Regions from separate parts of the Natronosporangium hydrolyticum genome, predicted to be linked through region 1. Evidence: predicted binding sites of a transcription regulator. Region 1 holds the regulator's gene; the other holds the start of a gene.
What was found. The regulator HspR, encoded in region 1, represses chaperone genes until heat shock. The targets are predictions, from matches to a motif close to TTGAGTNNNNNNNACTCAA.
Positions count from the first base shown of each region.

Region 2: a site for HspR is predicted at 9,290-9,308, ahead of lon (endopeptidase La). Genes of this name have one in related genera too.

Region 1 is NZ_CP070499.1:211,400-226,981, forward strand. It holds gene JQS43_RS25990 (LuxR C-terminal-related transcriptional regulator) at 1-2,621, shown strand, start outside; gene JQS43_RS01065 (serine/threonine-protein kinase) at 3,113-4,798, opposite strand; gene JQS43_RS01070 (hypothetical protein) at 4,829-5,455, opposite strand; gene clpB (ATP-dependent chaperone ClpB) at 5,551-8,139, opposite strand; gene JQS43_RS01080 (DUF1707 SHOCT-like domain-containing protein) at 8,203-8,814, opposite strand; gene JQS43_RS01085 (hypothetical protein) at 9,089-9,517, shown strand; gene JQS43_RS01090 (heat shock protein transcriptional repressor HspR) at 9,535-9,939, opposite strand; gene dnaJ (molecular chaperone DnaJ) at 9,932-11,107, opposite strand; gene grpE (nucleotide exchange factor GrpE) at 11,141-11,947, opposite strand; gene dnaK (molecular chaperone DnaK) at 11,944-13,830, opposite strand; gene JQS43_RS01110 (dynamin family protein) at 14,108-15,582, shown strand, end outside; gene JQS43_RS01115 (GTPase) at 15,580-15,582, shown strand, end outside.
Region 2 is NZ_CP070499.1:466,349-481,930, reverse strand. It holds gene JQS43_RS02315 (ATP-binding protein) at 1-2,308, opposite strand, end outside; gene JQS43_RS02310 (S1 family peptidase) at 2,410-3,690, opposite strand; gene JQS43_RS02305 (S1 family peptidase) at 3,912-5,144, opposite strand; gene JQS43_RS02300 (helix-turn-helix domain-containing protein) at 5,381-6,823, shown strand; gene lon (endopeptidase La) at 6,882-9,257, opposite strand; gene JQS43_RS02290 (GNAT family N-acetyltransferase) at 9,509-9,991, shown strand; gene JQS43_RS02285 (response regulator) at 10,016-10,696, opposite strand; gene macS (MacS family sensor histidine kinase) at 10,701-11,867, opposite strand; gene JQS43_RS02275 (PQQ-dependent sugar dehydrogenase) at 12,302-13,783, shown strand; gene JQS43_RS02270 (glycoside hydrolase family 6 protein) at 14,028-15,582, shown strand, end outside.

The DNA.
Region 1 (15,582 bases):
CGGCCGGGGTGGGCAAGAGCCGGCTGTTACGGGAGGCAGTGTCCGCGTGGGCGGGCGCCGGGGGTATGTCCGCGTGGGCGGGCAGCCGGGCGATGGCCAGCCCGACCGCGCCGGTGCCGTTCGGGGTGGTGGACGACCTGTTGCTGGCCGCCGCCGGGACCGATACCGGGACCGCCGACGCCGGTGGGTACCCGCACCGGCAGCGGCTGCTCGCGCTGCGCCAGCTACCCGGCCCGCTGATCGTGGAAGATCTGCAGTGGGCGGACGCGGACAGCCTGGCGGTCCTGGTCGACTTGGTCCGCGGCGACGGCCCGACGCTGCTGGCGAGCGCCCGGGAAGAGCCGCACCGGCCGCTGGTGGCGGCGCTCGCGGCGTTCGCGAGCACCCCACGGGCCGAGACGATCAGCCTCACCGGCCTCTCCACCGGTGGGGTCGTGGCGCTGATCGAAGCCATCTGGGGGGTCGCGCCGCCGGTGCGGACCGCGTTGCAGGTGCGGCGCCGCACCGACGGTCTGCCCTACTGGGTGGAAGAGTTGGCGCGCGGCACCCGGACCCCGGCCGACCTCACCGAGTCGGCGCTGCCCGGGATGGCGAGCGCCGCGCTGCACGTGCGGGTCGCTGAGGCCGGCGCTGGCGCCACCGAGGTGGCGGAGGTGGCGGCGGTGCTCGGCGAGCGGGTCGACCTTGCGCTGCTGCTCGGAGTGCTCGACCAACCGATGACGGCGGTCTTACCGCGGCTGCGACGGCTGGTCGACGCCTGGGTGCTGACCGAGGTCGCCGCCGACCAGTTCGCCTTCCGGCACGAGCTCACCCGCGAGGCGGTAGCCGCGCGGGTGCCGCAGGCCCAGCGCCGGCGGTGGCACGCCCAGGCGTACGCCGTGGTCGCTGCCGCGGGTGCCGGGGATGCCCGGCTCGCCTGGCACGCGGCCGAGGCTGGCCGCGACGCGGACGTGGTGGCTCCGGCGCGGCGGGGCGCCGCCACGCTGCTCGCCGCCGGCTCGGGCGCGGAGGCGCTGCGGTTGGCGGAGATGGCGTTGGCGGCCGGGGCGGAGCCGGCCTGGCCGGTGCACCGGATCGCCGCGCAGGCGGCCTACCTGGCCGGGTGGTTCGACGAGGCCGAGCCGCACGTCGCCGCGTGGCGGGAGGGGGCGCGGCAGGCCGGTCAGGCCGGGGAGGCCGCCGAGGCGGACTGCCTGCGGGCCTCGCTGCGGTGGCGGTCCGGCGATATCGCCGGGCAGTGGGAGGCGTTACAGGATGCCCTGGCACAGCCAGGCCTGGCCGGGCCGGCGCTCGCCCAGGTACGCGCGGCCCGCAGCAACGCCCTGCAGCGCGCGGAGCGCTACGAGGAGGCGGTGACCGAGGCCGGCCTGGTGCTCGCAGCCGCCGGTCCGGCCGACCCGGCCCGCCGCGCCGCCCTGATCAGCAAGGGCACCGCGATCTCCGGCCATCGAGGACTCGCCGTCGCAGCCCCGGACGTGGCGGCCCAGGAGGCGCTGCACCGGCAGGGCCTAGCGCTGCTCGAACAGGCCGAACAGGAGAGCGAGGCCGCCGGCGACCTGCTCAACCTCGGCCGGGCGATCAACAACAGCCTGGGCATCCGACTGTTCCGGCTGCCCGCGGCGGAGCAGTGGGACGAGTGGACGAAGACCCGGGCACGCGCGGAGCGGCTGGGGCTGCACGCCTCGCTCGGGAAGATCGTTCGGCACGGGATCGATCTCGCGGTCTGGACCGGTGAGTGGGAGCGTGGCTGGCGGGCGGTGATCGGCCGGTTGCCGGAGGAGGCCGAGCCGGTGGAGCGGGTGGTGCTCGCGGCCAAGGCGGCGCTGTTGGCGCTCGAGGCGGACCACCTGGCGGAGGCGACCCGGCTGGCTGAGCGCAGCACCCGGGCGGCGGCGGGCATGGACCAGTTCTGGGCGGTGCTCTACATCGCGCTGCTCGAGGTGGCGTTCGCCGCCCGGACCGGCACGCCGGCGCTCACCACGAAGGCGCTGCGCCGCTACCGACTAGCGGTGTCGCCGGAAGCCCACCGCAAGCGCGGCCACCGGGCCTGGGAGGCGGCCGAGTGGGCGCTCATCGGCGGCGTTCCGCCGGCGACCGTGCGGGCCTTTCTAACTGCGACGGTGCCGGCGGGCCTGCCGGCGATCTGCGCGGACGAGGCGGAGCTGGCGTTGGCCGAGGCGGCCGGTGACGACGCCGCGGCGATCGCCGCCGGTGACCGGCTACGTAACGGCGCGTCGCAGGTCACGGCGCCGTACGGCGCGGTTTCCTGGGGCAGCGCACTCACCCAACTCGGGCGGAGTCTGCTCCGCACCGGCCGGGTCGAGGCCGCGGCGGCCTGCGCCGAGCAGGCGTGTGCGGTGTTGGCTAACTGGCCGGGCCACCGACTCGCCGCCGCGCAGGAGCTGCGGCGCGCCGCGACCGGGCCGACCAGGCGGCTGACCGCCCGGGAACGGCAGGTCCTAGACCTGATCGTGGCGGGCCTGACCAATCGGGAGATCGCTGAGCGGCTGGGGGTGGCCGCCCGTACCGTGGCGGTGCACGTCTCCCGAGTCCTGGCCAAGACCGGGTCGGCGTCGCGGACCGAACTCGCCGTCCGGCAACTGCGGGCCGGCGGCGGTTAGCCGCCCGACCAGCCGCGGTTGCCGCGGTCTCGCGGCCGGGTCACGGCGTCGGCGTCGGGCTGAAGATCAAAGGCCCGGCAGTTGTACGTCACGCGGCGGGCCGTACAGCTGTCGGGTAGTTGATCAACGAGGGGCGGCGCCTCGGAGTGATCCGCCACCGGCGAGTTGACCAGCGGTCGGGCAGGCACCTCAGCGGACCTCGTGGCCGCGTGCGTGCCGCCAGTCAGCCGCTTGGTCGGTTGAGTGGTGATCCACTAGTGCGACAAACCAGGTTGATACTGGCAAAACGGGCGCCACTCAACCCACCAAGAAATAAGGGCCTGCAGAGTGCCAGTGATCTTGGACTCCGCTGGGCCCGATTTATATTCGGCTATGCCCGTTTCGTGCTGCTCGGGCGACCAGGTAACGGCTATCGCAGCCCTCATTCATCTCAGCGGAGCCAGGGCGGGCCGGACGCTACGCGATGGGCTGAATCTCCGTATTGGTATGGCTTACTGGTGATGGTAAGGCGGCGGTGCGGCGCCGGGGGAGCGGCGAAGATACCGGCCCACCGAGGGCAGCATCAGTATGACCAGCCCCAGGAGCAGCGCCAGGAAACCGATACCGGCCACCGGCCCGCTCACCGATTCGTACCACGCTGGCAACGAGGAGCGCAGCGCCACGGTGAACTCGTTGTCGACCTCGCCGCCCAGGCCCAGCTGCGCATACCACCAGCCCGGGGCGCAGCAGCCGAGTAACGGCAGGCCGAGGGTGAACGCCCAGCCGCGGGATCCGCGCCGGCCCAAAAAGACCTGCACCGCGATGAGTAGGTAGGCCAGGCCCACCGCGGCGAGGCCAGCGGTGAGCACGAGCAGGGTGGTGCTCACCGCGCCGTGGTAGTTGTCGAACCGTGAGCCGGCGAGTTCCCGCCCCACGTCGGCAGCCTGATCCGCCACCAGGAATGTGGCCAGGCTGTAGCCGAGCAGGCCGAGCGCGGCGATCAGCAACAGGCCCGCCGCGAGGGCTACCGGCACCGGCCGCTCCTGCGCCGCCCACGGCGGCGGCGAGCTGCGTGGCGCGGGTCGGGGGCGTTGCTGCTCCCGCCGCGCTGCGCCGCCGTCACCCGGCTGGGCCCCGGGCGCCTGGTGCGACCCGCGTGCCGACGGCGAGCTGGCTGCCTGCGCCGGCCCGGCTTGCTGGTGCGCCCCCGGTGGCTGGTGCGACCCGCGCGCCGGCGGCGAGCTGGAAGGCTGGTGGTGGCCGGAGAGCGGGGCCGCCGGCGGCGGCGCGGGCGGCACCGGCCGGGGCGGGGCCGCCCGGCCGGCGGCGTAGTCCCGGCGGGTGGGCGCGGCCGGCGGGGCCGGGGCGGTGGCGGCGCTCGCCCCGGCGGTCGCCGCCCGCTGCGTCGCGCTGGCCATCTCCCGGGCGGTCGCCCACCGCTGCTCCGGCTCGGTGGCCAGCGCCCGGTCGAGCACCGCCCGCACCGCTGGCGGCACCGTCGGCGGCAACGGCGGCGGTGGCTCCTGCAGCCGCTTCATCGCGATCTCGAACGGGTTGTCGCCGTCGAACGGCCGTTGCCCGGTCAAGCATTCGTAGCCGACCACACCAAGCGCGTACAGGTCGGAGCGGGCCGTGGCCGGCCGGCCCAACACCTGCTCCGGGGAGAGGTACTGCGGCGTGCCGACGATCGCGCCGGCCGCGGTGAGCGCGGCGTTGCCGGCCGACCGGGCGATGCCGAAGTCGGTGAGTACCAGGGTGTCGTCGGCGGTGACGAGCAGGTTGCCGGGCTTGATGTCGCGGTGGACCACCCCCTTGTCGTGGGCGGCCTGCAGCGCCTCGGCGGCCTGGGACATCAGCCGCATGGCCCGGGCCGGGTCCAAGCGACCAGAGCGGTGCAGCACCTCGGCCAGCGACTCGCCCTCGACATACTCCATGACCAGAAACGCCCCGGCGGCGTCGCCGTGGTAGTCGTGGATGCCGACGACGCCGGGGTGCCGGATCGTGGCCATGGTGCGCGCCTCGGCCAGGAACCGGTCGGCGAACCCTGGTTCGGCGACCAGCTCCCGGCGCATCAGCTTGACCGCCACGCTGCGGCCGAGCACCTGATCGGTGGCTCGCCACACCTCTCCCATGCCGCCACCGCCGACCCGGTCGTCGAGCCGGTAACGGTTGGCGAGCAGCGTGCCTGGGCCGGACATTCTCCTCCCCGATGAACCAGACCCGCCGGCTCAGCCGACCGGTGGGTAGCCCGGCGGCGGCTGGAACTGCTGCTCAGGCTTGCGGAAGAACTCGTTGGACGGCGGCAGCGCCAGCAACAGCAGTCCAGCGGCGAGCGCCAGCACCCCGATCACGGTGGAGGTCGTGGTGAGCGGCGCGAACCAGCCGGGCTCGTACTGAGCCATGATCTCGACGATCTCTTCGGTGTCCGGCAGGTTCGGGTCGTCGGTATCTCCCATTCCGGAGGTGACGTCGCCGAGCGCGATGCCGATCAGCGAGACGCCGCCGCAGCACAGGCCGACACCGCCGACCACCCAGGTAGCGATGCGGGACCCGTTGCGGCCCTGGTTGTTGAAGACGGTGAGGATCGCCAGCGCGATTCCGAAGAGCAGGTAGACGACCCCGGCGATGAGCGTGGAGGCGGCCATCACCCCGGCGATGTCGGCTAGCTCCGTGCCCTCGTACGCCGCCTCGAACCCGTCGCTGAGGTCGCCCAGCGCCGCCACGGAGGCGATCAGGTAGATCAGCGCCGCCACGGCCACCACCAGCATCAGAATGCCCGCGATGGTGACCGTGGTTGGCCGGGTGCGGGGCGCTGGCGCGGATGGTGGTGGCGGTGCGGTGAAGCCGTCCGACATGAAAACCTCCTCGTCCGATCGCCCACACCGTACCGGATCGCGACAACCCCCCGTTGCAGTGACGCCCCCGCCCGGCTGGGCGGGGGCGAAGCGGGTCAGGTGACGACCCGCAGCCCGTCCTTCGTCTCGGTCAGCTCCACTCGGATCGTGTCGCCCTCGGTCACCTCGCCGGCGAGTAGCCGCCTAGCCAATTGGTCCCCGATCGCCGATTGCACCAGCCGGCGCAGTGGCCGGGCACCGTACACCGGGTCGTAGCCGTGGCGGGCCAGCCATTCGCGGGCCGGGTCGTCGACCACCAGCGTCAACCGCCGGTCGGCGAGCCGATGCCGTAGCCGGTCCAGTTGGATGTCGACGATCGTGCTCAAGTCCGCTGTGGTCAGCGAGTCGAAGACCACAATGTCGTCGAGGCGGTTCAGGAACTCGGGTTTGAAGTGCGAGCGCACCACCGCGAGGACGGCGTCCCGCCGCTGCTCCACGGGCACGGTGGGGTCGGCCAGCGTGGTCGAGCCGAGGTTTGAGGTGAGCACCAGGATCGAGTTGCGGAAGTCGACCGTCCGGCCCTGCCCGTCGGTGAGCCGGCCGTCGTCGAGCACCGCCAGCAACAGGTCGAACACGTCGGGGTGAGCCTTCTCCACCTCGTCGAGCAGGATCACCGAGTACGGCCGGCGGCGCACCGCCTCGGTGAGCTGGCCACCCTCGTCGTACCCGACGTAGCCGGGCGGGGCCCCGACGAGCCGGGCCACCGTGTGTTTCTCGCCATACTCGCTCATGTCGATGCGGACCATCGCCCGTTCATCGTCGAAGAGGAACTCCGCGAGCGCCTTGGCGAGCTCGGTCTTGCCCACCCCGGTCGGGCCCAGGAACAGGAACGAACCGGTCGGCCGGTCCGGGTCCGCGATGCCCGCCCGGGCCCGGCGGACCGAGTCGGCGACGGCGCCGACCGCCTGCTGCTGGCCGACCACCCGGGTGCCGAGCGACGCCTCCATCCGGAGCAGCTTGCCGCTCTCGCCCTCCATCATCCGGCCGGCCGGGATGCCGGTCCAGCTGGCGACGACGGCGGCGATGTCGTCCTCGCCGACCTCCTCGTTGAGCATCGCACCTTGCGCTTGCAGCCGGCCGAGCTCCTCCTCTGCGGCGACGAGTTCGCGTTCGAACTCCGGGATGCGTCCGTAGCGCAGCTCGGATGCGCGGGTGAGGTCCAGGTCGCGCTCGGCGCGGTCGGCCTCGCCGCGAAGCGACTCCAGTTGTTCTTTGGCGGCGGAGATCTTGGTGATGTGCTCTTTTTCGGTCCGCCACCGTTCCGAGACCGCGGTGTGCTGCTCGCGTTTGTCGGCGAGTTCGGCGCGCAGCCGGGCGAGTCGTTGCGCCGAGGCCGCGTCGTCCTCCTTGGAGAGAGCCATCTCTTCGATCTCCAGCCGGCGCACCGCCCGCTCGACCTCGTCCACCTCGACCGGCCGAGAGTCGATCTCCATCCGGAGCCGGGAAGCGGCCTCGTCGACCAGGTCGATCGCCTTGTCCGGCAGGAACCGGTCGGTGATGTAGCGGTCGGAGAGCGCGGCGGCGGCGACCAGCGCGGCATCGGTGATCCGGACGCCGTGGTGGACTTCATATCGCTCTTTGAGGCCGCGCAGGATGCCGACCGTGTCGGTGACGGACGGCTCGCCGACCACGACCGGCTGGAAGCGGCGCTCCAGCGCCGGGTCTTTCTCGATGTGTTCGCGGTACTCGTCGAGCGTGGTGGCGCCGACCATGCGCAGCTCGCCGCGGGCGAGCATGGGTTTGAGCATGTTGCCGGCGTCCATCGAACCCTCGCCCTTGCCCGCGCCGACCACGGTGTGCAGCTCGTCGAGGAAGGTGATGATCTGCCCGTTGCTGGCCTTGATCTCCTCCAGCACGGACTTCAACCGCTCCTCGAACTGGCCCCGATATTGGGCGCCCGCGACCATCGCCCCCAGGTCCAGGCTCACCAGTCGCTTTTCCCGGAGGCTCTCAGGTACGTCACCGGCGTCGATGCGCTGCGCAAGGCCCTCCACGATCGCGGTCTTGCCGACGCCCGGCTCGCCGATCAGCACCGGGTTGTTTTTGGTGCGCCGGCTGAGCACCTGGATCACTCGACGGATCTCGGTGTCGCGGCCGATCACCGGGTCGAGCCGGCCCTCCTTCGCCAGCGCGGTGAGGTCCACACCGTACTTCTCCAGGGCCTGGTAGCTCTGCTCCGGATCGGCGCTGGTGACCCGGCGGTCCCCACCCCGGACCTGGGGAAAGGCGGCCACCAGCGCGTCGGTGGTGGCGCCGGCCTCGCGCAGGGTGGTGGCGACCGAGCCGGCGATCTGGGCGAGCCCGGCCAGCAGGTGCTCGGTGGAGACATACTCGTCGCCGAGCGGGCGCGCCACCTGCTCGGCGGCGTTTACCGCGTTGACGAGTTCGCGGGCGAGCGACGGCTCGGCCACCGACGCGCCGCGGGCGCTGGGTAGCTGCTCGACCGCGCGGGCAGCTGCGCGGCGGACATCGGCCGGGTTGGCGCCGACCGCGCGCAGCAGCGCCCCGGCGGTGGAGCCGCCGGTGTCGAGCAGGGACAGTAGTAGGTGCCAGGGCTCGACGGTGGCGTGGCCCTGGGTCGCCGCGGAGGCGACCGCGGCCCGGATGACTTCACGACTCTTGGTCGTCAGGCGCTCCACGTTCACAAGAGTTGAGCGTACCCGACTCAACCCGGCAGTCGCCACTTTAGTAGCCGGCGCGCTACCCGGTTACCAGCGCCAGTGCAGGAACCGTCGCTGCTGCCGGACGAGCAGGGTCCCCGCCCACTGCCGGCCACTCACCACGATGTGCGGATGGCCGGTGGGCTCCGACGACGTCGCGATCTTGCGGATCTTCACGCTGCTGGCGAACATGCCGGCCTCCAGCCCCTCGACGTTCACCGAGGCCTCGGGGGGCAGCACCAACACCACCGTCCCGGCGTACACGTCGAGCGCCAGCTCGACCACCCGGCTCCGGATCACCGCCTCGGTGAAGTCGAGCTTCACGGTCCCGGCCTTGCTGTTGACCGACAACCGCTGGGGCACCAACCACCGGCTCTCCCGTTTGACCGTCGACGCGGTGGTCCGGATCTCACCGTACGCCGGTGCGACCGCCGTCCCCGGCTGCTCCCCCGCGCCGCTGGCGCCGCCCCCCGGGCCCGGCAGGTCAGCCAGGTGCGGCGCCACCTCGGAGGCGGTGCGGGCGCGCAGCACCGCCGCCACCCGCTCGTCGAACTCGGCCATGGTGAGGCGGCCCTCGGTCACCGCGTCATTGAGCCGCTGCACCGCGCGATCCCGGTCAGCGTCGGAGATCCGCAACTCAGGTCGGGGCTGTTCGTCCACGCCCTGACTCTACGGCCCGGCCGGTGACTACAGCGCCTTCCCTGCTTCCTGGTCTGTTTATGACTCCTGGCCTATTTATTCCGATCGCTACGTAATGGCGGCTCTCCATCACCTCCACCCTGGTAACACGCCATTTGACGGGTTTCCCGGTTGATTCATGATCGTGATCGAGGGGGAGCTGCCGAATCGTCGTAACAGTAGGGCAACAGACCTACCGCTGGCCGCGGCGGCACGTTAGCGTATTTCGCGCGGCATACCAGCGTCAGGAGTTATCGTGACCGTGCAACCGCCGGCCTTCCGAGGCTTCGCAAACATGGTGGACCCGACCGCGGCGGAGTTGCGCGAATGGGCCTACCAGCCCGATTCGGTGTCGCTGCAGAGCATGCCGCCCGACTGGGACCTCCTCGTCTCCGGTGACCACCTGATCGGGACCCTGTTCGAACTGGCGCTCGACCCCGACTGCCCGGCGCGTCGATTCGCACTGCACTGTCTCTACATCTACGCCGCCGACGGCATCCGGACCAACTTCCGGGCGCATCCTCGGCGGCGACTGCGCAAGCTGATGGATCAGGCCGAGTCGGAGGGCGACGAGGTGCTCGCCACCTGGGCACACAATGCACGGCTGCTGATGTCGCGGCCAGAACTCTTCGACTACCACGAATGGTGCGAGGGCGGCTTGGTGCGGCATCCGCGCCGGTTGTGAGCACCGCCAGCGCTCGGCTACCGCCGTCGGGCGGTCCGGTAGAGCACCACATCGGTGGATGGCCGGCTGGTGGGGAGCAGATCCCGGCGCGGGAACGCGGAGATCGACTCCAGCTCGGCGATCCGTTGGTACGCCGCCGCCAGCTCGTGCTCCATCGTCGCCAGCCGGTCCTGCAGATCGGCGGTGGCGCGCTCCAGTTCGATGATCCGCTTCACCCCGGCCAGGTTGATCCCCTCGTCCTGACTGAGCCGCTGGATCTCCCGCAGCAGCGCCACGTCGCGGATGCTGTAGCGGCGCCCGCCCCCCGGGGTCCGCTCCGGCTGGACGAGGCCCAGCCGGTCGTACTGCCGCAGGGTCTGCGGGTGCATGCCGGCCAGTTTCGCCGCGGCCGAGATGATGAGGACCTTACCGTCGTCAGCCACTGGATGCTCCCTCTCCGGTCGTCGCCCGCTGCTCCAGGTGGAAGCGGGGCGCCGGCCCGGTCGCCTCGGCGAACGACTCCAGCGCCGTCCGCGCCTCCTTCGACAACTCTGCCGGCACCACTACCTCGACCGTGACCAGCAGGTCGCCGGTGGTGCCGTCGCGGCGGGTCACTCCTTTGCCGCGGGCCCGCAGGGTACGCCCGGACGGGGTGCCGGGCGGGACCCGCAGTGTGACCGGGCTGTCTAGTGTGGGCACCCGCAGATCGGTCCCGAGCACCGCCTCCGGGAAGGTGATCGGCACGGTGAGGGTGAGGTCGTCGCCGTTACGGCCGAACAGGTCGTCCGGCCGGACCCGGACCCGGACGTAGAGGTTGCCAGCGGGTCCGCCCCGCGCTCCGGGCTCGCCCCGGCCGGAGAGCCGGATCCGTTGGCCGTCCTGCACGCCCGGCGGGATCCGGACGGTGATCCGGCGGCTCTTGGTGACGCCGCCGGTGCCCCGGCACTCCGGGCACTGCTCCTCGACGATCGTGCCCACCCCTTGGCACTCCCGGCAGGGCTCCGAGAAGCTGAACGCTCCCTGGTTGCGGGTGACCAGCCCGGAGCCCTGACACTGGGCGCAGGTACGGGGTTGGGTGCCGGGCTTGGCGCCGCTGCCGTGACAGGTGTCGCACGGCCCCGGCGAGCGGAGCGTCAGCGGCAGAGTGGCGCCGTGGACCGCGTCGGAGAACTCCAACACGACCTCGGTCTCGACATCCCGGCCGCGGGCCGGACCACCGGTCCGCGGCCGGGACGGGCCGCCGCCCGTGAAGATCGAGCTGAACAAGTCGGAGAAGCTGCCGCCGCCGAAGCGGCGGTCGTCGGCGCCGGCGCCACCGAAGATGTCGGAGACGTCGAATGGCGGCTGTTGGGCTCCCCGCCGAAAGGCGCCGGAGCTGAACAGCGAACGCATCTCGTCGTACTCCTTGCGCCGCTGCTCGTCCGCCAGGACGTGGTAAGCCTCGGAGACCTCCTTGAACCGGGTCTCGGCGTCGACGTTGCCCGGATTGTGATCCGGATGCAGATCGCGGGCGAGCTTGCGGTATGCCTTCTTGACCTCCCCCGTCGAGGCGGTCTTAGGCACCCCGAGGACCTGGTAGAAGTCCTTCTCCAACCAGTCCTTCGAGCTCATCCATCTCCTCCTTGCTCGGCCGGTGACTCCGGGTCAGGGCGACTCGGACGAGCCGGGCTCGTCCGAGTCCGCATCCGCCGTCGGCGACGCCTCGCCGGCTGGGCCGGCGCCCGACTCGCCGGGGTCGGCGACCGCGACCATCGCTGGCCGGAGCAGCCGGTCGCCGAGCGAGTAACCCCGCCGGAGCACGTCCACACAGGTCGGCTCGGTGACCTCGGCTGAGGTCAGGTGCGCCACCGCCTCATGGTGGGTGGGGTCGAACGGATCGCCCTGCTCACCGAAGGCGGCGAGGCCGAACTTGCCGGCGGTGGCCGCCAGCTGGTCGACGATCGCCGCCACACCATCGGAGAGTTCGCCGTGGTCACGGGCCCGATCCAGGTCGTCGAAGACCGGCAACAGGGCGCGGAAGACGGCCGCGGTCGCCTCGTCCGCGGCGACCGCCCGGTCCCGCTCGACCCGGCGCCGATAGTTGGCGTACTCGGAGTTGATCCGCTGGAGATCGCGGGTGCGGTCGTCCAGCTCACCGCGGAGCGCGTCGAGCTCCGCGCCGAGGCCACCGGCGGCCGGTTGGTGGACCTCGCCGGTCGACTTCGGCGCCGGTTCGCTGGCGGCGTCGTGCCCCGCCGAGGGCTTCCCCTCGGCGGCGTGTTTGCCGGTCGCCGGTTCGTCGTCGTCGGCGGCGTGCTTACCGGAACCGCCGTTCGGCTGGTCGGCGGCGTGCTTGCCGGCCGAGTTGGACCGCCGCTTGTCCCGGACCACGATCCGCTCCGCTTCTGGCTCGCCGTCGCGGTCCGGGGCCGGTGGCCCCGGACCGCCGCTGGGCTCCTCAGCTGTGGTCACTTCTTGTCATCCTCGTCAATGATCTCGGCATCTACCACGTCCTCGGGGCCGGTGCGGTCACCGCTCTGGCCACCGCCGGCGCCGTCGGACGACTCGCCAAAGGTAGCGTCACCCGCGCCCTCGGCGCCGCCCTGACCGGCTGCCCCGGTCTGGGCGTAGAGCTTCGTGCTGGCCTCCTGCATCGCCTCGTTGAGCGTGTCGTGTGCGGACTTGATCGTGGCCGCGTCGGTCCCGCCGAGCGCCGACCGCAGGTTACCCAGCGCGTCGTTGACCTTGCTGCGGGAATCCTCGGGCAGCTTGTCACCGCTCTCGGCAAGGAACTTCTCGGTCTGCCACAGGGCCTGCTCGGCGACGTTGCGGGTCTCCGCCTCTTCGCGCCGCCGCTTGTCCTCGTCGGCGTGCTCCTGGGCGTCGCGCATCATCTGGTCGATGTCGTCCTTCGGCAGCGCGGAGCCACCGGTGATGGTCATCGACTGCTCCTTGCCGGTGCCGAGGTCCTTCGCGCCGACGTGGACGATCCCGTTGGCGTCGATGTCGAAGGTGACCTCGATCTGCGGCACTGCCCGCGGCGCCGGTGGGATGCCGGTCAGCTCGAAGGTGCCCAGCTTTTTGTTGTACTGAGCGATTTCGCGCTCGCCCTGGAACACCTGGATCAGCACCGAGGGCTGATTGTCGTCGGCGGTGGTGAAGACCTCCGAACGCTTGGTCGGGATGGTGGTGTTCCGCTCGATCAACTTGGTGAAGATGCCGCCCTTGGTCTCGATCCCCAGGCTCAGCGGGGTGACGTCGAGCAGCAGCACGTCCTTGACCTCGCCCTTGAGGACGCCGGCCTGCAGCGCCGCCCCGGCGGCGACCACCTCGTCCGGGTTGACGCCCTTGTGCGGCTCCTTGCCGCCGGTGAGCTCCTTCACCAGATCGGTGACGGCCGGCATCCGAGTCGAGCCACCGACCAGGATCACGTGGGCGATGTCGGCGACCTTCACCCCGGCGTCCTTGATCGCCTGCTGGAACGGCACCCGGCAGCGGTCCAGCAGGTCCTGGGTCATGCGCTGGAACTCCGACCGGCTCAGGGTCATGTCCAGGTGCAGCGGACCGGACGAGCTGGCGGTGATGTAGGGCAGGTTGATCGAGGTGGTGGTGGCGGCGGAGAGTTCGATCTTGGCCTTCTCGGCCGCCTCCTTGAGCCGCTGCATCGCCATCTTGTCCTGCGACAGGTCGATCCCGTGCTGACCGCGGAAGGACTTGACCAGGTGGTCGATGATCCGCTCGTCCCAGTCGTCGCCGCCGAGGTGGTTGTCGCCGTGGGTGGCCTTCACCTCGATGACGCCCTCGCCGATGTCCAGCAGCGACACGTCGAAGGTGCCGCCGCCCAGGTCGAAGACGAGGACGGTCTGCTCCTTCTCGCCCTTGTCGAGCCCGTAGGCGAGCGCTGCGGCGGTCGGCTCGTTGATGATTCGGAGCACGTTGAGCCCGGCGATCTCGCCGGCCTCCTTGGTGGCCTGCCGCTGCGCGTCGCTGAAGTACGCCGGGACCGTGACCACCGCGTCGCCGACCGGCTCGCCGAGGTAGGACTCGGCGTCCCGCTTGAGCTTCATCAGCACCCGGGCGGAGATCTCCTGCGCGGTGTACTGTTTGCCGTCGATGTCGACCGACCAGCTGGTGCCCATCTCCCGCTTGACCGAACGGATGGTCCGGTCCGGGTTGGTCACCGCCTGGCGCTTGGCCACCTCACCGACGAGCACCTCGTTGTTTTTTGCGAACGCCACGATCGACGGCGTGGTACGTGAACCCTCGGCGTTGGGGATCACGTTGCCTTCGCCGCCCTCGAGCACGCTGACGCATGAGTTGGTCGTACCCAGGTCGATACCGACCGCACGTGCCATGATGTGTGTTCCTCCGGAAGACGGGCGGCCGGTTCGCACCCCAGCGCGGTCGGCCGCCTAAGTTGAGTTGACCTGGCTCAATCCTGCCACAGCCTAGTGGAGGCGCAAAGTCGGGTTGAGTCGGTTCGACTCAAGTGGGGGTGGGAGCAGCGTTGAGTTGAGCCAGGACCGCTCAAGAGTTGAGCCGGCCTTGTGCGGGCTTGCCGGGATCGGGCAGGCTTAGTCCGTGACGACAGGGGGTGACCAGGTTCACGAATTCGTACCCGTGGTGCGGGCTGTGCGCGATGCGGTCGCGGCGGTCGAGTTCCCGCTTCCCACGGCCACGGCGCGCGAGGCCACGACCGCGGCAGAGATGCTCCAGGCGCAGCTGGACGACTATCTCCTGCCGAGGCTGACCCTGCCGGGGGCACCATTGCTGGTGGTGGTCGGCGGATCCACCGGAGCCGGCAAGAGCACCCTGGTCAACAGTCTGGTGCGCGCTCCGGTGAGCGCGGCCGGGGTGTTACGCCCAACCACCCGCGCGCCGGTGCTGGTCTGCCACCCGGCCGACGCCGGGTGGTTCCGCGGCAGCCCGCTGCTGGAGAACGTCGCCCGCGCCGCCGAGGGCGGTGCCGGCAGCCGGGGCACCCGCAGCCGGTTGGACCGCCGCGCGGTGGCCCCGCAGCTGGTCACGGCGCCCGCGCTGCGTCCCGGGGTGGCCTTCCTCGACGCCCCGGACATCGACTCGACCGTGGCTGCCAACCGGACCCTCGCCCACCGGCTCTTCGCCGCCGCCGACCTGTGGCTCTTCGCGACCACCGCGAACCGGTACGCCGACGCGGTGCCCTGGCGGCTGCTGCGCGCCGCTCGCGATCGCCGCGCGGTCGTGGCGATGGTGCTGGCGCGGGTGCCGCTCGCCGCCACCGATGAGGTGGCGGGGTTGCTGACCCACCTGCTGCGGCAGCAGCAACTCGCCGAGGTGCCGGTGTTCGTCCTACCCGAGACCAGGGTGGCGCGACAAGGCATGCTGCCGGAGAGCGCCACGGCGCCGCTCCGGCGCTGGTTCGACGCCCTCGCCGGCGACGAGGCGGCGCGCGGGAGCGTGATTCGACACACCCTCAACGGCGCGCTGTCGGTGGTGGCACCGCAGCTGGGTGCCCTGGCGGCGGCCGCGGACGAGCAGCTGGCGGTGGCCGAGGCCCTCGCGGAGCAGGTCGGACTCGCCTACGGGGTGGCCCGCGGTCAGGTCGAGCAGGGGTTGCGGGCCGATCCGGCGACCCCGGCCGTTCCCGCGCCGACCGCCGGCGAACCGGCCGACCGCACCGGCTCGGCCCCGGCCACCACCACCGCGGCCCACCGTTCACCCGCCCGGCACCGGCAGACCGCTGGCGAGGCGGCCCTGATCCAGCTGGTGCAGAGCGCCGCCGCCGACGCCGCCGAGCAGACCGAGAGTGCCTGGCGTTCCCACCCGGTCGGGGCGGCGTTGCTGGGCCCCGAGGCGGTCGGCGCCAACCCGGACCTACCCCGGCAGGTGCAGCGGGTGGCCCGGGAGCATCCGCCAGCGGAGTGGCCGACCCGGGTCGGCGACGTGCTCGACGCGGAGGCAGCGCAGTGGCTCAGCCGGCTGGCCGGCGTACCGCTGGACGGCGGGCCCGCCATCCAGCTCCGGCAGGCAGCCGCCGCGTTGGCGCAGCACCGTTCCCCGGCCGATCCGGCCGCCGAAAGCCCGACCAGCCCGGCGACCGTGCCGGCTACCTCGGAGAGTGGTTGGTG
Region 2 (15,582 bases), 250 kb from region 1:
GCACCTGCCAGTCATCGCCGCCGCGGGCCACCAACCGGTACGCGTCGTCGGTCGCGCGCCACGCCTGCGCCAACTCGCCCTGGAAGTACGCGAGATTGCCGCGCGCCAGCAGGATAGTGGCGTCGGTGGCGTCGCCGTCGAGGTCGAGCCCGTCGAGCGCCGCCGCCGCGGTGGGCAGATCTCCGGTCAGCACCGCCATCCGGCCCAGCCGGGCCCGGAGCTCTCGCTGGCCGGTCTCGTCGGCCAACTCGACCGCCTCCCGATAGGCCGGCACCGCCGCCGGGTCTCCCTTCGCCGCGAGTAGATCGGCGCGCAGCGCGGCCAGCCGGGGCCGCTCCTCGTCGGTGCCGTGACCGCGCACCGAGTCGACCAGCCGTAGCGCGTCCGGGTAGGCGCCGACCGCCGCGGCGGTCTCGGCCGCCCGCAACGCGTACGGGACCGCCGCAGCCGGCTCCCCGGCGAGCAGCAGATGCTGACCGATCCGGGCGGGGGAGGCGCCGAGTTCGGCGAGCCGCAGTGCGCAGGCCCGATGCCGGGCCCGCTGCCGGTGCGGGGGCACCTCGGCCAACAACGCCTCCCGGATCAGCGGGTGCCGGAACCGGTAGCCGGGCCCGGTGCGCTCGATCACCAGCGCCGCCAACGCCGCGTCGAGATGGTCGAAGGCGGTCTCCTCCGGCACCCCGGCCAGCGCCAGGAACTCGTCGGTGTCGAAGCTGACCCCGACCGCCGCAACCTGCTCCAGCACCGTCCGGATCGCCGGCGATAGCATCCGCAGCGGTGCCTCCCCTGGGGGCTGTCCGGTCGCCGCACCCGGCTCCGGCGCCCCGGCCCGAGCCAACTCCACCACGGTGAACGGGATCCCGCCGGAGATCTGCCAGATATCGTCGAGCATGGACTCAGCCAGCGTCGGGGAACCAGTTGGTGTCGCGGACTCACTCGGCGCCGGCCGGGACCGCTGCGCCAGCTCCACCGCCGCCTCGCGGGTCAGCGGCGACAGCGGCAGATCGACTGCGTAGTGCCGCCGCAGCAGGCTGGCCCGCACCTCCTCGAAAGCGTCGGTGACCGGGGCCCGCCGATGGCCGAGCAGCAACGCCAGCCGCTCTTCGCCGCAGCTTCGCACCAGATAGTGCAGCAGCCGCAGGCTCGCCTCGTCCGCCTCGTGCAGATCGTCGAGGATCAGCAGCGCGCCGCCACCACCCGCCCCCGCCGCCAGCCGGGTCAGCTCGGCGGCGGCCAGGTAGAGCCGCTGATGGCCGCCCTCCCCCGACCAGTCCAGCTCCCGGCCCGCCAACGCCCGGTCGATCTCCTCCCGGTACCGGTCCGCCAACCCGTCCAGCAGCGCCGGGTGCCGCCGGCACAGGTCCGCCAGCGCCTCCAACACCGGCGCGTACGGCCACGCGCCCTCCACTGTGGCGGCGGTGCCGGCGCCGGTGCGCCACTGCCGCCGCGCGGCCACCTCCCGGGCCGCCGCCAGCAGCGCCGACTTGCCCACCCCCGGCGGCCCCGCGACAAACGCCGCCCGTACCCGCCCCTGCGCCGCCTCGTCGATAAGCCGCCCCACCCGGGCCAGCTCGGCCTCCCGGCCGACCAGCGTGGCCGGCGCCGGCACCTGCTCCGGTGGCTCGGGCGACCCGGCCACGAGCTCGTCGCGCAGCGCCAACACCTCCGGCCCCGGCCCGACCCCCAGCTCCCGATGCAGCTCCCGGTCCAGCCGCTCGAACTGCCGCAGCGCCGCCCGCCGGTCCCCCCGCGCCAGCAGCTGCCGCATCAGCGTCAACTGGGCCGCCTCGTCGGTCGGGTCCAGCTCCGCCAACTCCTGCCACCGCCCCGCCAGCCGCAGCAGATCCCGGTAGGCCAACGCCAGCCGGTCCCGTTCCGAGGCCGCCCACGCCTCGTACCGGTCCTCCGGCAGTAGCTCACCCGGGTACGCGGCGAGCGCCGCCTCGGCCTCGGCCGGGTCCCGCCGCCGCAACGCCGCCGCGGCGAGGTCATCGAAGCGCACGGCGTCGACGCTGACCTCGGCCTCCGGAAACAGCAACACCTGTTCCTGCTGCAACACCACGCTCTGCGGCCCCAACACCCGGCGGGCGAAGTGGGCCGCCTTGTGCAGTCGGGGACCGGCGGCGGCCGGCGGCGTCTCCGGCCACAGCGCGTCGAGCACCTGCTCGCGGTGCAGTCGCCGGCGCGGCGCCAACGCCAGCAACTTCACCATCGAAGCAGCGTGCCGGCGGGGCCACTGCTGGGCCGGCACCGGCCGGCCGGCCAGCCGCACCTCGAACCGGCCCAACAGGTCGACCTCGACCCTCACCCCTCAATCATGCGCCAGGGATCGGTCGACCGCCGCCGAAAACTGCCGCGGCCGGCCGGTGCCGCATCGGCACCGGCCGGCCCGTCCCAGCTGCCAGGAGGTCAGCCGGTCATCAGGGAGACTCCCCAGCCGCCCGCGTAGTAGGGCAGCGAATCAGAGATCGGGTAGTACCAGGAGACGTTCGCCATTCCGAACCGCTCCAGGCACTGACCGCCGATCATCTGGGCGCCGCTGGTCACCCCCTCGGCGTAGTTACCGCCGACGGTGTTCCAGTTCGGGCCGCCGGAGTCGCCCGGCTCCACGCAGGCGTTGTGCCGGGTCATCCCGAACACGGCGCCCTCCGCGTAGTTGACGGTCTCGTTCTTGGCGGTGATGACCCCGCAGGTGAGCCCGGTGGTACGCCCGGAGGTGCAGATCGGGGTGCCCACCGCGGCGTCGGTCCAGCCGTTGATGGTGACGGTCCCGGAGTAGGTCCAGACGGTCGGGCCCTGCGTCCAGGCGCCGGCGTTGTCCACCCGCACCAAGGCGTCGTCCTCACCGGGGAACCAGGACTCCACAAACGGTCCGATGTTGACCCCGTTCTGCGAGGTCTGCTGACCGGTGCCGCCACAGTGGCCGGCCGTGAGGAAGTAGCCGGTGCCACCGGCGACCAGGTTGAACCCGACCGAGCAGCCGTTGTACGCGGTGCCGCCGTGCAGCGCGCTCTGCGCGACCTGCGGCGCGTAGCTGCTCTCCGTCACCCGGACCGCGTCGCCGTAGTCGGCGACCAGCCCGCTCACCGCATCGGCCTGCCCGGCGGCGGTGGTGACCACCACCTGGTTGTCGGCGACCTCGATCCGCCACGAGTAGACATCCGCCAGCGCGGCCGGGTCGGCCTCGAGCAGCTCGTCGAGCTCCGCGGTGATCGACTCCAGCCGCTGGAGGCTGTGGCCGACCCGTTCGGTGGTGACCTCCGCCGACGCGAGGGCGGCGGCCGGGCCGGCCTCGGTGACCGCGACGGTGAACGAGCCGGTCTCGTGGTCGAACCAGGAGCCGCCGTACGCCTGGCCCAGCTCTTCGGCGAGCTCCGCGGCCAGCTCGTCGACCCCTTCCAGGTCGGTGAGCAGCTGCTCGACCTCGTCGGCGCTCAGATCAAGGTCCCGCTCCAGCGCGGTCAGGACTGACTGGTCGACCTGGCCGTCGGCGGCCGACTGGTCGCCCGCGAACTGGCCGGTGATGTACTGATCGGTGTGGAGACCACCGGCGAGGTCACCGGTGGGGCGCTCCGCCGGCTGGTGTGCCGCGGCGGGGGTGGCGCCGGCGACGGCGAGCGCCGCCACCGCCAGGGTGGCCACCGCCCCCCGTACCACCATGGGCTTGGGTGTTGCCCGGTTTCGTGTCACTAGTTCTCCTCCTGCACACAGTCGACCCCCCGTGCGCGAACCGCTCGGCGCGTCGCCGATAGACGCTAAAGAATTCATCGATCGAGCGCAGGCAATCTTGGACACCGTTGAACACGGTCGAACACCCCGCCCCGCCCTCGCGGGTTGATCATGGGGTACGGGACCGAAATCGGCCCGGTTCATGTACCTAGGTCCATGATCAACCCGCAAGGGGGGTGGGGTTAGCCGGTCAGCAGGGAGGCGCCGTAGAGCGACTGGTACGCCGCGAGCGAGGTGGTCGTCGGGTACGACCACGAGACCGGCGGGTTGGTGCAGTTGCCACCGATCAGCTGCGCCCCGGTGTTGGTCCCGACCGCGAACCCGTTGGTGGTGAAGGTCGGACCGCCCGAGTCACCCTGGCGGACACACGCCGAGTGCCGGATCAGGTTGTTCACCACGGTGCCGCCGAAGTTCACCGACTCCCCGGTGCCGGTCACGGTGCCGCAGGTCAGGCCGGTGGTCCGCCCTGAGCTGCACACCGCCGTACCCGAGGTCGGGCTTGCGTTACCGACGATGGTGAAGAACCCGGGATAGAGCCACACCCAGGGGCCCTGGATCCAGTACGAGTTGGTCACCCGGATCGCGGCGTAGTCCGCGCCCGGGAAGTTACGGTGCGCGACCGGCCCGATGGTCTGGCCGAAGGCGCTGGCGGTCAGCCCCACCGTGTGGCAGTGCCCGGCCGTGAGCACATAGCCCTGGCTCAGGTTGAACCCGGTGGAGCAACCGCCGGCAGCGGTGTTGTAGGCGAGGCCGCCATCCAGGTAGGGCAGATCCTGGGTGAGCGACGGCGCCGCCTCGGTCGTCTCGACCTGCACCGCGCTGCCGAACTGGCCGGTCACCGCCGCCGTCTCGGCCGCCTGGTCCGCCAGCACGGTCACGACCACCTGGTCGGCGGCGAGATCAACGCTCCACGAGACGATGCCGGCGACCGCCGCCGGGTCGGACTCGGCGAGCGCGTCCAGCTCGTCGGTGATCCCGGTGAGCTCGGCGAGCCGGTCACCCACCACCTCGGCCTCGGCGCCGGCCACCGTTACCGTCTCGGCGGCGGCCGCGTCAGTCACCGCCACCGTCAGGGTGCCGCTCGCCGCGTCGAACCGGGACTCGACATAGGCTTCGCCGAGCTCCTCCTGCAGCTCGGCGTCGGTGGCGACCACCGTGTCCTGAGTCGCCATCAGCCGCTGCGCCTGCGCCTCGGTCAGGTCCAGGTCCCGCTGCAGCGCCGCCAGCAGGGTGGCTTCGCCGACCTCCGCCGACCGGTCCTGATTCGGCGCCACCTGATTGCCGGCCGGTGCCGTACCGCCGGTGACCTGCTGCGCGTTGGCGGCGGCGCCGCTGGTCACCGCGAGCGCAGTCGCGGCGACCGTCACCATCGCTGCCCGGAACAGCGTGGTTGTTGTGGTCCGATGTCTGGCCACAGTTCCTCCCATGTGTACGTCGACCCCCCGTGCGGCGGGCGCTCGCCCGCGTCGCTGTCCGGACGGTAGTAACCAGAGCGGATCGACCACCACGGATTACGGACATGGTTAGACACGGCCGTACGGCCTTGCACGGCGACGGCACCGAGGGTGGGTGCGACCAGGCCAGTTGCGGACCACCGCCAGCGTCGCTACTGTCCGACCCGAACTCAATACGACGAGTGAAGGGCGCCGGTGTGACTGGATCCTCGACCACAGGCTCGGCCCACCGTCCGCACTCCGCCGGACTCCACCCGATCGCCGCCACCGTGCGGACACTGCCCGACCTGGCCCGCCTGCTGCGCGCGCTGCGTCGCCGCGAGGCGCGACGCCGCGGCGGCGCCGAACTCACCTACCGGGAGCTCGGCGAACGGGCCGGCTGGAGCCACACGGTGGTAGCCGACTACCTCACCGGAAAGACTCTCCCCCCGACCGACCGGTTCGACGCGCTGGTGCAGCTGCTCGGCGCCGGGCCAGCCGAGCAGGGCATGCTCGCCACCGCCCGCGACCGAGTTCATGATCACCGGCGGGGCCGGCACCGGCCAGTGCCCCCGCCCTCCCCGGGGTCGCCAGGGTCGCTGGGGTCGCCCCCCTCCCCGGGCTTGCCGGCGCGGCCGGACCCGCCGCGGGCGCCACAGCTGCCACCCGGGCCGGCGAAGCTCCTCGGTCGAGAGCGGGAACTCACCGAAATCGCGCGTCACGCCAGGGTGAACCGCCGCGGCGGTGCGCGCGTCCTGGTGGCGCTCACCGGCCCGCCCGGCGTCGGTAAGAGCGCACTGGCCCAGCACGCCGCCCACCGACTCACCAGCCGCTACCCGGATGGCCAGCTCTACGCCGATCTGGCCGATCGGCACGGGGCGCCGATCCCAGTCGGCACCATCCTCGCCCAGCTCCTCAGCGGCCTGGCCGGCGCCCCGGAACCCGAAAACGCCGATGTGGACTCGCTTGCCGCCCGGTACCGTACCCTGCTCCACCGGCGACGGATGCTGGTGCTACTGGACAACGCCACCGAACCGGGTCAGGTCCGGCCACTGTTGCCGGGCGGCGACTGCCTCGTCCTGGTGACCAGCCGGTGCCGGCTCAACGGACTGGTCGCCCACGACGGCGCCCGCCGGTTGTCGGTCGAGCCGCTGGCTGCCGAACCGGCGCGGGATCTCCTCGGCGGGATCATCGGCGCCGGGCGGGTGGCCGCGGAGCCGGTGGCGGCAGCCGAGCTGACCCACCGCTGCGGTGGCCTGCCGGTCGCGCTGCACGCGGCCGGCGCCCGGCTGGCAGACCAACCGGATCTGCCGATTGTGGACTACCTCGCGGCGCTGGTCGACGCCGAGGACCCGCTGAGTCTGCTCGACGGTCCCGACCCGGACCGTCCCGGGCCACTCCGCCGCGCGCTCGCCAGCGCCTGCCACGGTCTGCCGGCGCACGCGGCGCTAGTGCTGCGGGAGGTGAGCCTCGCCCGAACCGACCTTGCCCAGTCGACGGCCGCACCGGTCACCGGCCTCGACCCGGCGACCACCCGGAGCGCCCTATCCACTCTGGTCGCGCGCAGCCTGCTGCAGCGTACGCCGGACGGCCGGTACCAGATCAACCCGATCATCCGGGCCTACGCCGCGGCGCCGGCCCGCCAGTCCGCTCTGGACTGACGGGCCGGGCGTCGTTGCCGGGTGCGGCCCGGCGCGGCCGGGTGCGGCCCGGTGCCGGTTAGGCCGCCGCCAGGGCGGCGCGGGCGGGCTCCAGCGCCAACTCCAGCACCTGCCGGACGTCGCTCACCAGGTGGATGGTGAGCTCCTCCCGGACCTCCGCCGGCACCTCATCCAGATCCGGCTCGTTACGCTGCGGCAGCAGCACAGTGGTCAGACCTGCCCGATGCGCGGCGAGCACCTTCTGCTTCACCCCACCGATCGGCAGCACCCGACCGGTCAACGACACCTCACCGGTCATGCCGACCTCAGCCCGCGCCGGCCGCCCGGATAGCAGCGACGCCAGCGCGGTGGTCATGGTGACCCCGGCGCTGGGCCCGTCCTTCGGGATCGCCCCGGCCGGCACGTGGATGTGGACCCCCCGCGCGGCCAGGTCACCGACCGGCAGCTCCAGCTCCACGCCGTGCGAACGCAGATAGGACAGCGCGATCCGCGCCGACTCCTTCATCACGTCGCCGAGCTGGCCGGTGAGCGTGATGTCGGTGGGTCCAGTCTCCGGATCGGCCAACGACGCCTCCACGAAGAGCACGTCACCACCGACGCCGGTGACCGCCAGCCCGGTCGCCACCCCGGGCAGCGCGGTGCGCTCCGCAGTCTCCGGAGTGTGCTTCGGCCGACCCAGCAGCGGCCGCAGCGCTTCGGCGCCGACCGAGACCGGCACCGGGATCTCCTCGACCGCCAGCTTCGCCGCGGTCTTACGCAGCACCCGGGCCACCGAACGCTCCAGCTCCCGCACCCCCGCCTCGCGGGTGTACTCGCGGGCCAGCAACCGCAGCGCGGAGTCGTCGACCTGCACCTCGTCGGCGGTCAGCCCGGCGCGCTCCAGCTGCCGCGGCAACAGATGCCGCTGGGCGATAGTGACCTTCTCGTCCTCGGTGTACCCGTCCAGCTGCACCAGCTCCATCCGGTCCAGCAGCGGCGCCGGGATCATCTCCAGCACGTTCGCGGTGGCCAGAAAGACCACATCGGAGAGGTCCAGCTCGACATCGAGATAGTGGTCACGGAAGGTGTGGTTCTGGGCCGGATCCAGCACCTCCAGCAGCGCCGCGGTCGGGTCGCCGCGATAGTCGGCGCCCAGCTTGTCCACCTCGTCGAGCAGGATCACCGGGTTCATCGTGCCGGCGTCACTGACCGCCCGGACGATCCGACCGGGCAACGCCCCGACGTAGGTACGCCGGTGGCCACGGATCTCGGCCTCGTCCCGGACACCGCCGAGCGCCACCCGGGCGAACGAGCGGCCCATCGCCCGGGCCACCGACTCACCCAACGAGGTCTTACCGACCCCCGGCGGGCCGACCAGCGCCAACACGGCACCGCTGCGGCGACCGCCCACGACGCCGAGACCGCGCTCCTCGCGGCGCTTACGCACCGCCAGGTACTCGATGATCCGCTCCTTCACGTCCGCCAGCCCGGCGTGGTCGGCCTCCAGCACCGCCCGCGCCCCCGGGATGTCGTACGCGTCCTCGGAACGTTCCTGCCAGGGTAGGTCGAGCACGGTATCCAGCCAGGTGCGGATCCACCCGACCTCGGGCGACTGGTCCGAGGTCCGCTCCAACTTGTCCACCTCGGACAGAGCCGCCTTGCGGACGTGCTCGGGCAGCTCAGCGGCCTCCACCCGGGCCCGGTAATCCTGCTCCTCGGAGGCGGGATCGCCGGAGAGCTCCGCCAACTCCTTACGGATCGCGGCGAGCTGCTGCCGCAGCAGGAACTCCTTCTGCTGCCGCTCCATGCCCTCCTTGACGTCCTGGTTGATGCTCTCGGCCACCTCCAGCTCGGCCAGGTGCGCCCGGGTCCACTCGACCAGCTTCGTCAGCCGCGCCGGCACTTCCGGCGTCTCCAGCAGCCAGACCTTCTGCTCCCGGGTCAGGTACGACGCGTACCCGGCCAGGTCTGCCAACGCTGCCGCATCCGCCACCTGCCGCAGCGAGTCGATCATCTGCCAGGCGCCGCGCTGCTGCAGCATCGTGGTCAACACGGCGCGGTAGTCGCGGGTCAACTCAGGCAGACTCGGGTCGTCCTCGGCCTGCTCAGCCACTCGGTCGGCCTCGACCCACAGGGCCGCGCCCGGGCCGGTGGTGCCGGCGCCGATCGAGACCCGGGCGGTCGCCCGGATCACCGCGCCCCGCTCGCCACCGGGGAATCGGCCGACCTGCTCGATCACGCCGAGCGCGCCGGACCCGGCGTACTTGCCGTCGACCCGGGGCACGAGCAGGATCTGCGCGGACTGGTCGTCCTCGGCCCGAGCGGCGCGGGCAGCCTCGATCGCGGACCGGGCCTCGGCATCGTCCAGCGGGATGGGAACCACCATGCCGGGCAGCGCCACCAGTTCATCCAGCGGCAGCACCGGCAGGGTCAGGGTGGCTCGCGCTTCAGTCACTGTCAGTCACACCCTCACTCGTCTCGGGGAGGTTGAGCCCACGTGGCTCAACTGACTAGGGTCAACCGTGCGCCCGGCGCAGTTGTTTCCCGATCCGCCGTGGTTTCGCCCTCAGCGATACCGCCCCCGCTTTCTCGGGCCGATCATGAGCGCTCTTCCGGGTCGATCATGAGCGTATTGACCGACACGCTCGGTGTGTCGGTCAACACGCTCATGATCGGCGCAGGGGGTGAGTCGGGGATAATCACCCCGTGCTGCGAATCGAAGTCGAAGACCTCAGCCGCGACGACCTACGTCAGCTGATTAGTGATCACCTCGTCGACATGCACGCGACCTCACCGCTGGAGAGCGTCCATGCGCTCGACTTGACCGGTCTCACTGAGCCGGCCGTGACCATGTGGACCGCCCGGGACGGCGACCTGCTACTCGGCTGCGGCGCACTCAAGGCGCTCAGCCCCACCGCCGGAGAGATCAAGTCGATGCGTACCGCGACCGCAGCGCGGGGGCGCGGCGTCGGCACCGCGCTACTCGACCACCTGATCACCGAAGCCGGCGTACGCGGCTACCAGGCGCTCTACCTGGAGACCGGCAGCCAGGACTTCTTCGCCCCGGCCCGGCGGCTCTACGCCCGCCGCGGCTTCCAGGCGTGCGGGCCATTCGGCGACTACCAGCTCGACCCGAACAGTGTCTTCATGACCCTCCGGCTCGACGACCCCCATCCGCGCCGCTCATGATCGGCCGGGAGGGCGGGAGGGCGGTCAGGTGTCGAGGCCCTGTTCGATCGCGTACCGGGTGAGTTGTACCCGATTGTGCAGTTGTAGCTTGCCCAGCGTGTTCTGGACGTGATTCTGCACCGTCCGGTGCGAGACCCCGAGCCGCTGCGCGACCTGCTTATACGACAGCCCCTTCGCCACCTGCCGGAGCACCTCGGTCTCCCGCTCGGTCAGGCTCGGCGCCGGACCGGCACCCGACGAGTCCGTGGGCGCCGCCGCGAGCCGCCGGTACTCCCCCAGCACCAGCCCGGCCAGGCCCGGCGTGAAGACCGCTTCGCCGGCGGCGGTCCGCTCGACCGCCGCCAGAAAGTCTTCCCGCCCCGCCGACTTGACCAGGTAACCGGTCGCGCCGGCGGTGACCGCCGCCAGCACGTCCGCCTGCTCCTCACTCGCCGACAGGATCAGCACCCGCGCCTGGGGGGCGGTCTCGGCCAGGCCGGCGATCACCTCGGGGCCGGTGAGGTCGGGCAGGTGCAGGTCGAGCACGACCACCTGCGGCCGGACCGCCGCCGCCACCCGGACCGCCTGGGCGCCTTCGCCGAAGGTGGCCACGACCTCGTATCCCGCCTCGGTGAGGTCGCGCGCCACCCCGTCGCGCCACATCGGGTGGTCGTCCACCACCATCACCCGGATCGGCTGCTCCGCTGGGCTCTCCGCGCCTGCCATCTGGTCAGGTTAGCGGCAGCCGCAGCTCTACCTCGGTGCCCTGCCCCGGCTCAGAGGTGATCACTGCGCTGCCGCCGAGTTCCCGGAGCCGCCCTTCGATCGATTGGGCCACGCCGAGCCGGCCTTGCGCAGCCGCCTGCGCCAGCCGCCCGGCCGGGATGCCCGGACCGTCGTCGCGGATGGTGACCGTGACCTGCCGCGGCTCTGCTTCTACCAGCAGCCAGGTGGGGGTGTCCGGGCCGCAGTGGATTCGGACGTTGTCGAGCGCGGCGCCGACCGCGGCGACGAGTTCGGTCGCCGTGGCGGCCGGCAGCGGCACCGGCTCGGCCGGGCCGGAGATGGTGGTGTGCGGCCCGGCGTACCGGGCCCGAAGTTCGGCCTGCAGCTCCATGATCGCCCCTGCCGGGTCGGCCGGCGGCTCCGCCGAACGCCCGGAAGCCGAACGCCCGGAAGCCGGGGCCCCCGGGGGCCGGGGCGGATCGGAGAGCAACGCCCGCAGGGTGGCTTCCTGGGCCCCGGCGAGCGTGCCGAGCTGCGCCGCCTCCCCGCCCAACTCGACGCCTCGACGTTGCACCAGCGCCAAGGTCTGCAACACCGAGTCGTGGATACTGCGGGCGAGCCGTTCCCGCTCCCGGGTCGCCGCCTCCCGTTCGGCCGCCGCCTGCAACTGTTGCTCGGCCCGACCGGCCAGGGTCGCCACGTACCCGGTGATGAAGCCGACGAAGAGCAGCAGCACGGTGGCGTTGATGGTGGTCTGCGGGATGGTGGCGCCGTCGGCGCGGATGGCGATGTCCGCCGCGGCGACGATCACAGCGGCGGCCGCGCCGGTGCGCCAGCCGCCGCGTACCGCCCAGGCCACGACCGGTGCCGCCACCCACACCGCCGGCAGCGTGTCCGCCTGGTCCTGCGGGCCGATCACCCACGGGCTGAGGGTGAGGATCGCCACCGCCACCGCCAGGTCGGCGCCGAGCAGCGGCCATCGGCGCCGCGAAGGGGCGGTGTATAGGAAGGTGACCAGCGCGGTCCAGCCGACCATGACGACCGCCAGCCACCAGGCGGCGGCGGGGCGGGCGTAGTCGCCGGCGTCGCGGGCGATCAGCAGCAGGGCGTACCCGAGGGCGGCGACCCGGAACACCGCCAGCGCCCGCCACAGCAGTGGCACCAGTCCCATGGCGCGATCGTGCCACGCCGAAGCGCGCGGTGCTGAGCAGCATTGGCGGTGGTCGCAGTGGGGGTCGGGCGGACGGTCCGTCGGGCGCCGAAGCCGGCGCCCGACGGACCGTCTCAGGAGGGGTCACAGCTCAGCTGACCGGGGCTGCGGCTGCTGCGCTGAGCTGCCCAGGCCGGGAGCGTGGGAGCGCTCCCAGCCAGTGTCCAGCGTGACAGGGAGTAGCCCAATTGTCAACGGCCGATCCCACGATATCGACGACCAACGTTGACATGATCCACGACAGCGGAGAGGATTCCCGGGGAGCCGCGCGCGAGCCACGACCCACCGCCCTGGCCGGCGGAGGCCGACGGCGGTAATAGGGCAACGGCCCGGCCTCGCGCCGGGCTCAACTACCAACGGCCTCGACGGTCCGGGCGTCCACTCGACAGAGAGGCATGCTCGTGATCAGCAGCCAGCAACCCCACCGGAGTACGAGGTGGCGCCGGGCCCTGGCGACCGGCGTCGCCACCGTGGTCGCTACCGGCGGCGCGGTCGCCACCGGACTCCTCGCGCCCCAACCGGCCGCCGCCCAGGTGGCCGGCTTCGACTTCACCCAACCTGACGTGGTCGCCACCGGGCTGGAGGTGCCATGGGGGACCACCTTCCTGCCGGACGGATCGGCGCTGGTCGCCGAACGCGACGACGCCCAACTCGTCCGGGTCGCCCCTGGACAGCCGGCGCAACCGGTGGCCACCCTGCCCGGCGTCGACACCGCCGGCGAGGGCGGGCTGCTCGGCCTGGCCCGGGCACCCGGCGACGACAACTGGGTGTACGCGTACCACACCACCACGACCGACAACCGGGTCGTACGCTTCCCGGTCGACAATCCGCAGTCGGCGCAGCCGGTGCTCACCGGGATCCCCCGCGGTGCGTTCATCCACCACGGTGGCCGGATCGAGTTCGGCCCGGACGGGATGCTCTACGTGGCCACCGGCGACGCCGGTGACCCTGACCTCTCCCAGGACCTCGACAACCTGGCCGGGGCGATCCTGCGGGTCACCCCCGAGGGAGACGTCCCAGCCGACAATCCGTTCCCCGGCTCGCCGATCTACGCGTACGGGCTGCGGAACGTCCAAGGGATGGCCTGGGACAGCCAAGGTCGACTGTGGGCGAGCGAGTTCGGTGAGGACCTGTGGGACGAGGTAAACCTGATCGAGCCCGGCGGCAACTACGGCTGGCCGATCTGCGAGGGCCCCTGCCAGCCGCCGGACTCGCAGCTGATCGACCCGGCACTGATCTGGGCTCCGGCGGAGGCCTCCCCGAGCGGCGTCGCGGTCGCCGACGACCACCTGTTCGTAGCGTCGCTACGCGGCCGGCAACTGTGGACGGTGCCGCTGGCCGGCAGCGGCCCCGGCGAGCCGACCGCGGTCCTCTCTGGCGAGTACGGCCGGCTGCGGACGGTGACCGTGGGTCCGGACGGTTGGCTGTGGATCGCCACCAGCAACCGGGACGGCCGGGCGACCCCGACCCCCGCCGACGACCAGGTGGTGCGCTTCCCGCCGACCACCCCGCCGACCACCCCGCCCACCACACCACCGACCACACCGCCCACCACACCGCCGACCACGCCGCCGACCGGCGGCTGTATCGCCGAGTACCAGGTGGTCAGCGACTGGCAAGGCGGCTTCCAGGCCGATGTGAGCGTCACCAACAGCGGCGACAGCGCCGGTAGCGGTTGGACAGTCAGCTGGACCTTCCCCGATGGTCAGGTGGTCGACCAACTCTGGGGCGGCATCCACAGTCAGTCCGGCTCGGAGGTGAGCGTGACCAACGAAGCCTGGAACGGATCGCTGAGCCCGGGCGCCGCCACCAGCTTCGGCCTGCTCGGCAACGGCGATGCCGGCGACGCCGCCGGCCTCGCCTGCCAGCTCCACTAGCAGGTAAGACGGCAGTCGTGACCGGCGTCGGGCACGCCGTTGGCTTCCCGAGGGTTGCCTTTGGAAGCGCTCCCATGCAACAATGCCGTAACCCGCCAGGGAGCCAACCCAACCCCAGTCGGGCGCCGAGGGCACCGGTGACACACACCGGACGGCGTTCCGATGCCGGTCACGCTAGGACCGATCCCTCCCAGCCCGGAGCTGCTACGGACTCCGGCAGTTGGCCCCAAGGAGATTGCTCACCATGAAATTCCCCCTGAGTTCTACCGGCCGGCGGCGCGCCGTCGCGCTGACGAGCGCCACTGCGCTCGTCGCCGGTGGCCTGATCGCCGGACCGGCCGCGCCGGCCCAGGCGCAGACAAACTGCACCGTCGACTACAACACCGCATGGGACGGTGGCGGCGGCTTCGGCGCCGACATCACCATCAACAACCTCGGCAGCGCGATCAACGGCTGGAACCTCACCTTCAACTTCCCCGGCGACCAGCAGGTCACCAATGGTTGGACCGCGGTCTGGTCGCAATCCGGGTCGGAGGTCACCGCCAGCAACGAGTCGTGGAACGCCAGCATCCCCGCCGACGGCTCGATCAGCATCGGGTTCAACGGCTCGTACGGTAGCTCCAACGAGGCCCCCACCACGTTCTTCCTGAACGGCGTGGAGTGCACCGGCCAGCCGGGCAACGGTGACGACGACGATGACGATGACGACAACGGCAACGGCGACGACCCGGGCAACGGCGGCCAGGAGCCGGGCGACCCCGGTGACCGGGTCGCCAACCCGTACGTCGGCGCCGATGTCTACGTGAACCCGGACTGGTCCGCGGCCGCCCAGGCCGGTGGCGCCCCGGCGGAGGTCTACAACCACCCGACCGGTGTCTGGCTGGACCGGATCGCGGCGATCGAATCCGGCTCGGCCGGCGAGAACACCACCGGTCTTGAGGACCACCTGGACCAGGCGCTCGACCAGAAGTCCGGCGACACCCCGATGGTCTTCCAGGTTGTGATCTACAACCTGCCCGGCCGTGACTGCGCGGCGCTCGCCTCCAACGGTGAGCTTGGGCCGGAAGAGATCGACCGGTACAAAGAAGAGTACATCGATGTCATCACCGACATCATCGCGCAGGAGCGCTTCCGGGACCTGCGGATCGTCGCGGTGATCGAGATCGACTCGCTGCCGAACCTGGTGACCAACACCGGCGGCGAGCCGGGCGCCACCGAGATGTGCGACACCATGCTCGCCAACGGCAACTACGTCGAAGGGGTCGGGTACGCCACCGGGCAGCTCGGCTCGATCGACAACGTGTACCCGTACATCGACGCCGCGCACCACGGCTGGATCGGCTGGGACAGCAACTTCACCCCCAGCGCCAACATCATCTGTGACTCGCTGAACGCCGGTGGCGCTGAGCCGGGTCACCTGGCGGGCCTGATCACCAACACCGCCAACTACTCCGCGCTGGAGGAGCCGTTCATCGACACCTTCGGCAACGCCCCCGACGGCCAGCTGATCCGGCAGTCGGACTGGGTGGACTGGAACGACTACAACTCGGAGCGGCGCTTCGCCCAGGACTTCCGCCAGGAGCTGGTCAGCGTCTGCGACGGCGTCGACTCGAACATCGGGATGCTGATCGACACCGCCCGCAACGGCTGGGGCGGCCCGGACCGTCCGACCGCGGCCAGCAGCGCCACCGAGCTGAACCAGTTCGTCGAGGAGAGCCGGGTCGACCGGCGCATCCACAAGGGCAACTGGTGCAACCAGGCCGGTGCCGGTCTCGGCGAGCGGCTGACCGTGGAGCCGG